DNA from 3 places in the Pyruvatibacter mobilis genome. Region 3 is predicted to be linked to each of the others. Evidence: predicted binding sites of a transcription regulator. Region 3 holds the regulator's gene; each other region holds the start of a gene.

Region 1 (3,276 bases), 1.5 Mb from region 3:
TTGACCGTGAAGACCCTACCCTTGGCATCCGTATACTGACCAACGACGCGGCCCTCACGCTCGATGAGGCTTACCACCGCGCCATCGGACAGGGCGAAACCGACATAGCGGCCGGAGAAGCTCTCCGGCTCCTCCTGCGCGTGCAGCGGCACCGTGGGCAGCCCCCCTGCCGCCATCACCAGGGCAAGACAGACGGCGGCGGCCTGATACCGCATCCGCTGCATGAAACGCATGCCCGTCAAACCTGTCATGTGTGTCCTATCGTCCCTTGAAGTCCGGCTTGCGCTTTTCAAGGAAGGCCATCATGCCCTCCTTCATGTCGTCCGAGCCCATCAGCGGCAGCAACTGCAGATAGACGTGGTGCACATGGTCGGCGAAGGTCTCGTTCATGCCCATGCGCATCATGCGCTTGGAGGCCTGCACGGCGAGTGGCGCATTGCCGGCGATCTCTTCAGCCAGGGCCCGCGCCTCGGTCATCAGGTCAGCCGCCGGCACCACGCGGGAGGCAAGGCCCCATTCGACAGATTCCTCGGCCGACAGCGTGCGGCCGGTAAAGATAAGTTCCGCCGCCTTCTCCCAACCGAGCATGCGCGGCAGGAACCACGTGCCGCCGCTTTCCGGCACCACGCCGCGCTTGGTGAAGGCCACCGCCATCTTGGCCGTGTCGGCCATCAGGCGGATGTCGCAGCCAAGCGCCGTGTCGAGCCCATAGCCAGCCGCCCCGCCATTGACGGCGCAGATGGTGGGCGTGTCCATGGCATGCATGACGGTGGGCGGCGTGTTGCGCAGGTCCAGCGTCGGGCGCGGGCCGGAATTGATGCCGCCGGAAATACCTCCGCCGGAGCGCGCTTCCTCGAGATTGAGACCGGCGCAGAAAGCCCGCCCCCGTCCGGTGAGAATGACGCAGCGGACGGCTGTGTCTTCCTCCGCCACCACCATCAGTTCCGTCAGCCGCGCCAGCATGTCGCGCGAAATGGTATTCATGCGGTCCGGCGCGTTGAGGGTGATGGTAGCGATATGGCCATCCACCTCGTACAGCACCTCGTCTTCGGCAGCAGCCGAAAGGTCATGCGCTTCACTCATGGGACGTCCCCCCTGTCTTTTTGTTCGCAGAAAGCCTAGGCCCGTTTCGGGCCCCGCGCCAACCGCCAAGGCCCGAATGCGGCTCAATCGGCCAGCTTGCGCAGTTCCTTGGTAAATTTTTTCCAGTTTTCCACGTAGTGATGTGCGGACAATTTGAGGGCGGCGCTGTCCTCCGGCGTCAGCTCCCGTACGACCTTGGCGGGGGACCCCACCGCCAGCACGCCGTCGGGGATCTCCTTGCCCTCGGTAACCAGCGCATGCGCGCCGATGATCGAGCCCTTGCCGATCTTCGCGCCGTTGAGCACCGTCGCGCCGATGCCGATCAGCGAGCCTTCACCGATGGTGCAGCCATGCAGCATGACCATGTGCCCGATGGTGACATCCGGGCCGATGGTAAGCGGCATGCCGGGATCCGTATGCAGCACCGAGCCATCCTGAACGTTGGCGCGCGCGCCGATGCGGATGGGGTCATTGTCGCCGCGGATCGTCGCACCGAACCAGACACTGGCATCCTCCTCGAGAATGACATTGCCCATCACCGAGGCGCTGGGCGCCACCCAGTAGCGGCCGGATTCGGGAAGCTGCGGTTCAGTGCCATCAAGCGCGTAGATCGCCATGGGGTTTCCTCTTGTTGATTGTGCAATTGGGGAAAGCGTGAATCCCTGTAAGTTTGCCACGTCCCCCGCCCCCATGACAGGCCGTCATGGAAGCGGCAAACCCCGCTGCGTCATGGATGCGTCATCTGCCACCCTTACCGTCTGCGGCAAATCCCTCCCCTGACCTGTCGCGTGCGAGCGAAGGAGTACCCTGATGTCCTATCCGGACCGGACCGATCCCAATTGCGGTGTTGCCCTGGAGCCGACCGAAGACGTGCGGTCGAGCCCCGCTACCGAAGCCACCTTCGGCGAAGTGGCCGCCGCCCGCATGGGCCGCCGGGGCTTCCTCAAGGGGGCCATGGGCACCACCGCCTATGCGGCACTTGCGATCGCCCCCGCCTCCCTGCTGGCAGCCTGCGGCGACGATGAAACCGACAAGGTAGCAAGCGATCCGGCAGCCAACGCCGCACAGGACATCAAGGCATCCACCTACCAACCCGGCTCGCTCGCCCGCTTTCCCGAAATCAGCCACGGCGTCTCAAAGGACCATGTGGTGGCACCGGGCTATGAGGCCGACATCCTGATCCGCTGGGGCGACCCGGTGACGGCGGATGCGCCCGCCTTCGTTCCCGGCAAGGCGGACCCGGACGCGCAGGAAAAGCAGTTCGGCTACAACAATGATTTCCTCGGCTTCGTGCCGCTCAATGAGGCGGGCACACGCGGGCTGCTGTGCGTGAACCACGAGTTCACCTCCCGCAGCGTCATGTTCCCCTATGACCTGCGCTTCAACAGCCCGAAGGAACTGGCCGAAACCGAAATGGCGGCCCATGGCGGCACCATCATCGAAATCGCGCAGCAGAGTGACGGCCGCTGGGTCACGGTACAGGACAGCACCTATAACCGCCGCATCACCGCCCGCTCGACCGCGATGGATATCTCAGGCCCCGCAGCCGGACATCCCCGCATGCAGACAAGCGCTGACCCGGCGGGCACGCGGGTGATCGGTACCCTGAACAATTGCGCCGGCGGCATCACGCCTTACAACAGCTACCTGATGGCGGAAGAGAACTTCCACTTCTATTTCCGCGGCAAGCTGGACGACAGCGACCGGCTCTGGCGGACGGCGGGCGACCTTGAAGCCGCATGCGCCGCCGGTGACGCAACTCACCCCGAGGCGCGGAACTATTGCCGCTACGGCGTGGCCATGGGCGGCGGCTATGACTGGGGCCGCCATGTGGACCGCTTCGACATCAACAAGGAGCCCAACGAGGCCAACCGTTTCGGCTGGGTGGTGGAAGTCGATCCGCTGGACCCGACATCAACACCCGTGAAGCGTACGGCGCTGGGCCGCTTCAAACATGAAGGTGCGGAAAGCATCACCAACAGGGATGGCCGCCTGGTCATCTATATGGGTGATGACCAGCGGTTCGATTATCTCTACCGCTTCGTCACCGACGGCACGGTGAACGAGACCGACCGCGCGGCGAATTTCGGCCTGCTCGACACAGGCGTGCTGAGCGTCGCGAAGTTCAGCGAGGACGGCACCGTCACCTGGATGCCGCTGGTGCACGGGACCGGACCGCTGACGGCAGAAAAC
Region 2 (3,276 bases), 1.1 Mb from region 3:
AACCGGTATAGACCGGATCCTTTGCAGCATGGGCTGGCGCGGTAAACAACAGGGCCACAAGCACGAGAAACGCCGAGATGGCGATCTTCGCCGACAGCCGGGACATCAGGATCGTCTGGGACAGCATGGCATGAGCTCCCTGCCGGATGAGCGGGCATGGCAAAAATCAGGCCCGCTGGAAAACCTGGCAGAGAGTGTGGCAAGTCACGGCGCGCGCGCCCAATCACAAGCCGCGCGCGGCGCTTCACAGCTTGCTGAGAGAGATGTGTTCACTGATCCGTCATGGATCTCGGGCTTGGTTAACCGATTGGCAGGCCACCGGGGCCCACAGTGCCTGCATCCAATGCCCGACACACCAATTGAGCTGCCTTTCCAGGGGATTTTCGTGCGCGTCCTGTCTCCCACCGCCATCGTCCTGCTCGCCTTCGCAGCCGCGGGCGGTGCCATTGCCCTGGCCCTGCTGCCCTATGGCGGCCCGCCGGATGAACTGCAATACGCAGCCCATGGCCTCGCGTTCCTGGTCATCGGCCTCCTCTTCGCCATGAGCCTGCCTCACCGCCCCTGGGGTGGATTGGCCGCTGCCTTTCTGCTGAGCGTGGGCATCGAGGTGGCGCAGGTGCTGGTGCCCGGCCGATCCGCCTCCCTGTCGGACCTTGCCGCCAATCTTGCAGGAATTGCCGCAGCGGCGGTGCTCTACCTCACCGGCCGGGCCCTCAAGCGATGGCATGACAACCGCCGTTTCGCCGCCTGACATCCAGCACACTGGCGCGTCAGATCATTTCTGCTACCGTTCACACCAATAACGGGAACATCCGAGCGTCTTGGGGGGCGCCAGATGACCGATTGGGGTTGCGGGACCAGACCTGACAGATGTCGCGCGGCGCACGGCCGTGCGCGGTCGCGCGCCTTTTTGCTCGCCGCCAGCGCATTGCTCTGTGCCGGGCCGTCGCAGCACGCCGAGGCAGGCGCCTGGCCGCGCGCCAAGGACGAGACGCTGCTGATCTCAACCCTGGCCATTACCGGCGCCCCGAACCGCCTGACGGCCAGCGGGCGCCCCCGGGGCGGGGCAGGCTTCGAGAAAACCGAACTTGCCGCCTATCTCGAAACCGGCTGGCGCGACAGCACAACCCTTATCGGCCGGCTCGCCTGGCAAGACACCATCTCCGGCGGTGATCGCCAGCGGGGGTTTTCCGGCCTCGACCTCGGCGTCCGCACGCGGCTCTGGCAATTTGAAAGCGGCACTGTGATCTCCGCACAAGCCACAATCCTTCTGCCGTTGCGGGAACACCGCCCAGGCAACCCGCTCCTGAGCTCGGGACATGCGGATTATGACCTGCGCCTGCTGCAGGGCGAGCCCGAAGGCATCCTATGGCTGCCCGGGTTCACCGACAGCCAATTGGCCTACCGCCACCGCGGCGGCAAGGCACCGGACGAGATCCGCTTCGACCTGACCTATGGCATTCCGCTCTCAGACGATTGGCTGGTGCTGCTTCAGGGCGAGACCACGGTGACGGTCGGCAAGGCCGAAGCACCCTTCAGCCATTACCGGTCCCAGAAAGGCATCGCCTCCCTGCGCTGGACATTTGCACCCGGGCGGCACGTCCAGCTCGGGGCCATACAGACTTTGAGCGGTGCTGAGATCGTGCGGGAGTCAGGCGCCCTGGTGAGCTTCTGGGCGGAGTTCTAACAGCCGCCTTCGCCCGCCAGATCAAGTGTCACCGCATTGTCAAACGCACGCGTCATGACTGTTACCCGGAACAACCGCATCAAGGCACAATCCGGGAGGCCCTCATGTCCATCGCCATAAAGAGCCCGAAAGGGTTCATCAACGGACGCGCCAGCCACCGAAAGCTTTCTGGGTTTCTGACCACGGTGCTGCTGACGGTCGGCGTGTCAGCCAGCGCCCTCGCGGAAACGGCCCGCGGTACGGTATTCGAGGATCTCAACCTGAATGGAACCCTGGATGACGGCGAGCCGCGCCTGCAGGGCATCCATGTGTCCAATGGCCGTGACATTGCCACGACCGGTGAAGATGGCGGCTACAGGATCGAGACGCGCGATGGCGACATCATCTTCGTGATCAAGCCGACCGGCTACCGCACACCGGTGTCCGCTGAGATGCTGCCCCGCTTCCATTACATCCACGCACCGCAGGGCACGCCTGAAGCACTCAAACTGCGGTATCCAGGGCTGGCGCCGACCGGCCCCCTGCCCGAGGCCATCGACTTCCCCCTTGTCGCCCAGGACGAAAGCGGCCCCTTCGAGGTCATCCTCTTCGCTGACACGCAGCCGCAATCCGACACGGAAGTGGATTTCATCCGCGACGACGTGGTGGCGGAACTGATTGGCACGGAGGCGGCCTTCGCCGTCACCATCGGCGACATCATGTTCGATGACCTTGCGCTGTTCCCCCGCTACAACCGGATCATGAGCCAGATGGGCGTACCCGTTTACAATGTGCCGGGCAATCATGAGCTCAACTTCCTGAGCCCAGATGACCGCTATTCGCTGGAAACCTACAAGCGCCTGATCGGTCCGCCGACCTATGCATGGAGCTATGGGGGCGTGCATTTCATCGCGGTCGATAATGTGGACTACAAAGGGTTCGACGCGGGCCGGGAGGAACCGTCCTATCGCGGCAACGGCATGTATGAAGGCCGCGTTCCCGATGACGCGCTCGCCTTCGTCGAAGCCTATCTCTCGACCATCGAGAAGGGCGACCGCATTGTCCTTTTCCACCACATCCCCCTGCGTACCTACCAGGACCCCGACGCGCCCAACATCAATACGGTCAACAAGGCAGATTTGTTCCGCATACTGAGTGGCCACACCGTCTATGCGGCGCACGGGCATACGCACACGACTGAGCACCACTATTTCGGCACGGATGACGGCTTCACCGGCGACACGCCGCTGCACAGCCATGTGATCAGCACGGTCTCGGGGTCTTGGTGGTCAGGCCCCAACGACGCCCGCGGCGTGCCGCTGGCCATGCAGCGCGACGGGACGCCGAACGGCTATCACATCGCCCGTTTCGACGGGCGCAAGATGAGCGTGCGTTTCAAACCGGCCAGCCTGCCTGCCAGCCACCAGATGCGCATCCTGTTCGACAGTCAGTTCCACCAGATGGCGGCACCCATTTTCAGGGATGTACGCCATGGCGGGCTGACCGCCGGACGCATCACCGGTGACCAGGCCGCCTCGACAGATGTGCTGGTCAATGTGTTTGACGGCGGCCCGAACACCACGGTGCTCCTGTCCGTCAATGGCGGCGGC
Region 3 (3,276 bases):
GGGCCCGCCACCGTCTGGGTGAACACCTTCATGAAGCGGCGCACTTCCTTGAGGTAGAGGGTCCACAGGCCCAGCCAGTTGACGGAGCCAAACCGGCGCTCGCCGGGCTCAAATTGCACATCGCTCATGATGATCACCCGCCGAACGGGCCCCCAAACGCGGTCCCGGCATGCCTGGCCGGCCCGATGATTTCCCAGACCGCCGATGCCCTGCCCCGCTCTGCGGCGGGTACGGAGGTGGCGGTGTGGTCGGGCTGGCCCGGACGGGGTGAGCCGCACGCCCAAGCGGGCTGCGGCTCTGGCCGGGAGGAAAGACAAAAACGGTCCCGCCGGAAGTAAGCCTGCGGACGCCGTCATGCAAGGGCGCCGCTTTATCCACAGAGGAAGGCGGCGCGACGCACGAAAATCAATATATTGTGGATAACCCCCTATAAAACCACAACATCTCTTGCCGCCGGCTCAAGCGATATTGTAGGTTAACGACACGTTAACACGAGATGTTGTGGTTGCCACCCGCTGGACACCACAAATTCCGGAATGGTTTAGGGGGAGCCGGCGATGTCCTGGACAGATGAACGCGTTGAGCAGCTGAAGCAGATGTGGATGGACGGGCTTTCCGCCAGCCAGATCGCGGCCCGGCTGGGTGGCGTCACCCGCAACGCAGTGATCGGCAAGGTGCATCGCCTGGGCCTGTCCGGCCGCGGCGCGCCGACCCGCGTGACCCGCCGCCGCCCGGCGAGCCCGCGCACGGCGCGCGCCACAACAGCCAGCACAACGACGGCCACACCACGCCGGGAAGCCGCCAAGAAGCCGGCACCTGTCCCTGCGCCGGAACCGGAAGAAGCCGAGCTCCTCAGCGATCCCGCCACCCAGGCCAATCTGCTGGAACTCAACGAGCAGACCTGCAAGTGGCCGATCGGCGACCCGGGCGATGAGAACTTCCATTTCTGCGGCCGCCGTTCGGCCCCTGGCCTGCCCTATTGCGCAGCCCACGCCAAGATGGCCTACCAGCCGCTGCCGTCGCGCCGTGAGCGCAAGGACAAGGCACCGCAGCGCCAGTTCCCGAACCGTATGATCGGCTAAGGGGCACCGGTTTCCGGGCCTTCACATTCAAAACCCGATATGCCACATGCAAAAGGCGGATCCTCCCAAGGGTCCGCCTTTTCATTTGGGGTCTTTCCGGAAGCCCCCCGCGGTCTGCTGAGGCGTGGTCAGTCGCGGAAGTGCTCATCCAGCGCGTAGCCCGCGGAGCGGACGGTGCGGATCGGGTCCTGCTCGCCGGGATTGTTGAGCGCCTTGCGGAGGCGGCCGATATGCACGTCCACCGTGCGGGCCTCCACATAGACATCCGAACCCCAGACAGCATCCAGAAGCTGCTCGCGGCTGAACACGCGGCCGGGATGCTGGATCAGGTGATCAAGCAGGCGGAACTCGGTGGGGCCGAGATGGATTTCCCGGTCGCCGCGGCGCACCCGGTGGGCAGCCCGGTCAACGGCTACGTCGCCGAAGGTAACGATGTCCTCGGTAAGGGCCGGGCGGATGCGGCGCAGCACCGCGCGGACGCGCGCCAGAAGCTCGGTCATCGAGAAGGGCTTGGTGATGTAGTCATCCGCGCCGGTATCAAGCCCGCGCACCCGGTCGGCTTCCTCGCCGCGCGCCGTGAGCATGATGATGGGGATGTTGCGCGTTTCACTGCGGCCGCGCAGGCGGCGGCACAGCTCGATGCCGGAGACCTGCGGCAGCATCCAGTCCAGCAGCACCAGATCCGGCTGCTGCTCGTCGACGATCATCATCGCCTCTTCGCCATCCGCCGTCGTGGTGACGCGGTAGCCTTCCTTCTCCAGATTGTACTGGAGCAGCGTCGTCAGCGCGGCCTCGTCCTCGACGACAAGCACTTGCGGTTGTGTCTTCATGGGTCGTGTACCGGTTGAGCTGGAGCCGGGTGCGCCGGACATGGATGCTGAGGCGAGGTTCATTCAGCTGTTCCTGCGTCCTTGGAGGGCATGTCCTTGGGATATTCGAGCGTGGTGACGCTCGTCGTGTCGCCCTTGGGCCGGTTCTGGCCGATATTCTCGCCCTTCACCAGGAACTGGATGGTCTCGGCGATATTGGTGGAGTGATCCCCGATGCGCTCGAGGTTCTTGGCCACGAAGAGAAGATGCGTACACAGAGAAATGGTGCGCGGGTCTTCCATCATGTAGGTAAGCAATTCGCGGAACAGCGAATTGTACATCTCGTCGATTTCCTCGTCGCGGCGCCACACCACCATGGCACGCTCGTGATCGCGCTGGGCATAGGCATCCAGCACTTCCTTGAGCTGGGTCAGCACCTGGCGGCCCATGCGGCCGAGGCCCTGCATGGCGCGGCCGGGGCTGGCCTGGTCCACGGCCTGGGCGCGCTTGGCGATGTTCTTGGCAAGGTCGCCGATGCGCTCGAGGTCAGACGAGATCTTGATGGCGGAGATGGTTTCGCGCAGGTCGATCGCCATGGGCTGGCGCAGGGCGATCAGGCGCAGGGCCTGAGCCTCGATGTCCACTTCCAGCTCATCGATCTGCTTGTCAGAGGCAATGGTCTGTTCGGCGAGGGTGCGGTCGCGGCGGGTGATGGCGTCGATGGAATCGGCAAGCTGCCGTTCCGCAAGGCCACCCATGCGCGCGAGGCTCTCATTGATCCGGTCAAGGGCCTCTTCGAAGGATGAAACGATATGTCCCTGCACGTGGGTTTCTCCCGAAACGCAATGGGGCGGAGCGGCATGGATGTCATGCCGCACAGGCCCCGCCGCACCTGTTGTTGCCTTGCCGGTGGCGTGGTTGCCAGCGGGCGGAAAGTGCCAGTCTATGCCAATTCACTGCAAAGCCAATCGGCAGATCCGCCCCGGCTGACGCGGCTTACCCGAAGCGGCCGGTGATGTAATCCTGCGTCCGCTCGTCGGTGGGGTTGGTGAAGATCTGCTCGGTGTCGCCCTCTTCCACCAGGATGCCAAGGTGGAAGAACGCGGTGCGCTGCGACACGCGGGCGGCCTGCTGCATGGAGTGGGTGACGATGGCGATGGTGTAGTTTTCCTTCAGCTCGTCGATCAGTTCCTCGATGCGCGCGGTGGCGATCGGGTCAAGCGCCGAGCAGGGCTCGTCCATCAGGATCACTTCCGGCGACACGGCGATGGCGCGGGCGATGCACAGGCGCTGCTGCTGACCGCCGGAGAGGCCGGTGCCCGGTTCGCCGAGACGGTCCTTCACCTCGTCCCACAGGCCTGCACGCTGAAGGGATGTCTCGACGA

What was found. Region 3 encodes PhoB, which activates phosphate uptake and scavenging genes when phosphate is short. Its sites were predicted from a motif close to TGTCATNNANCTGTCAT; they were not measured.
Region 1: HG718_RS04445 (PhoX family protein) is a predicted target of PhoB. The motif match lies at 1,809-1,825, and genes of this name have one in related genera.
Region 2: HG718_RS01275 (calcineurin-like phosphoesterase family protein) is a predicted target of PhoB. The motif match lies at 1,714-1,730, and genes of this name have one in related genera.

The regions. Positions count from the first base shown of each region.
Region 1 is NZ_CP051630.1:958,790-962,065, reverse strand. Features, by position in the region: gene HG718_RS04460 (hypothetical protein) at 1-251, opposite strand, end outside; gene HG718_RS04455 (enoyl-CoA hydratase/isomerase family protein) at 259-1,083, opposite strand; gene HG718_RS04450 (gamma carbonic anhydrase family protein) at 1,167-1,700, opposite strand; gene HG718_RS04445 (PhoX family protein) at 1,894-3,276, shown strand, end outside.
Region 2 is NZ_CP051630.1:256,474-259,749, reverse strand. Features, by position in the region: gene HG718_RS01290 (YHS domain-containing (seleno)protein) at 1-127, opposite strand, end outside; gene HG718_RS01285 (VanZ family protein) at 344-751, shown strand; gene HG718_RS01280 (hypothetical protein) at 911-1,687, shown strand; gene HG718_RS01275 (calcineurin-like phosphoesterase family protein) at 1,792-3,276, shown strand, end outside.
Region 3 is NZ_CP051630.1:2,480,057-2,483,332, forward strand. Features, by position in the region: gene HG718_RS11550 (ABC transporter permease) at 1-128, opposite strand, end outside; gene HG718_RS11555 (GcrA family cell cycle regulator) at 558-1,082, shown strand; gene phoB (phosphate regulon transcriptional regulator PhoB) at 1,211-1,912, opposite strand; gene phoU (phosphate signaling complex protein PhoU) at 1,972-2,715, opposite strand; gene pstB (phosphate ABC transporter ATP-binding protein PstB) at 2,888-3,276, opposite strand, start outside.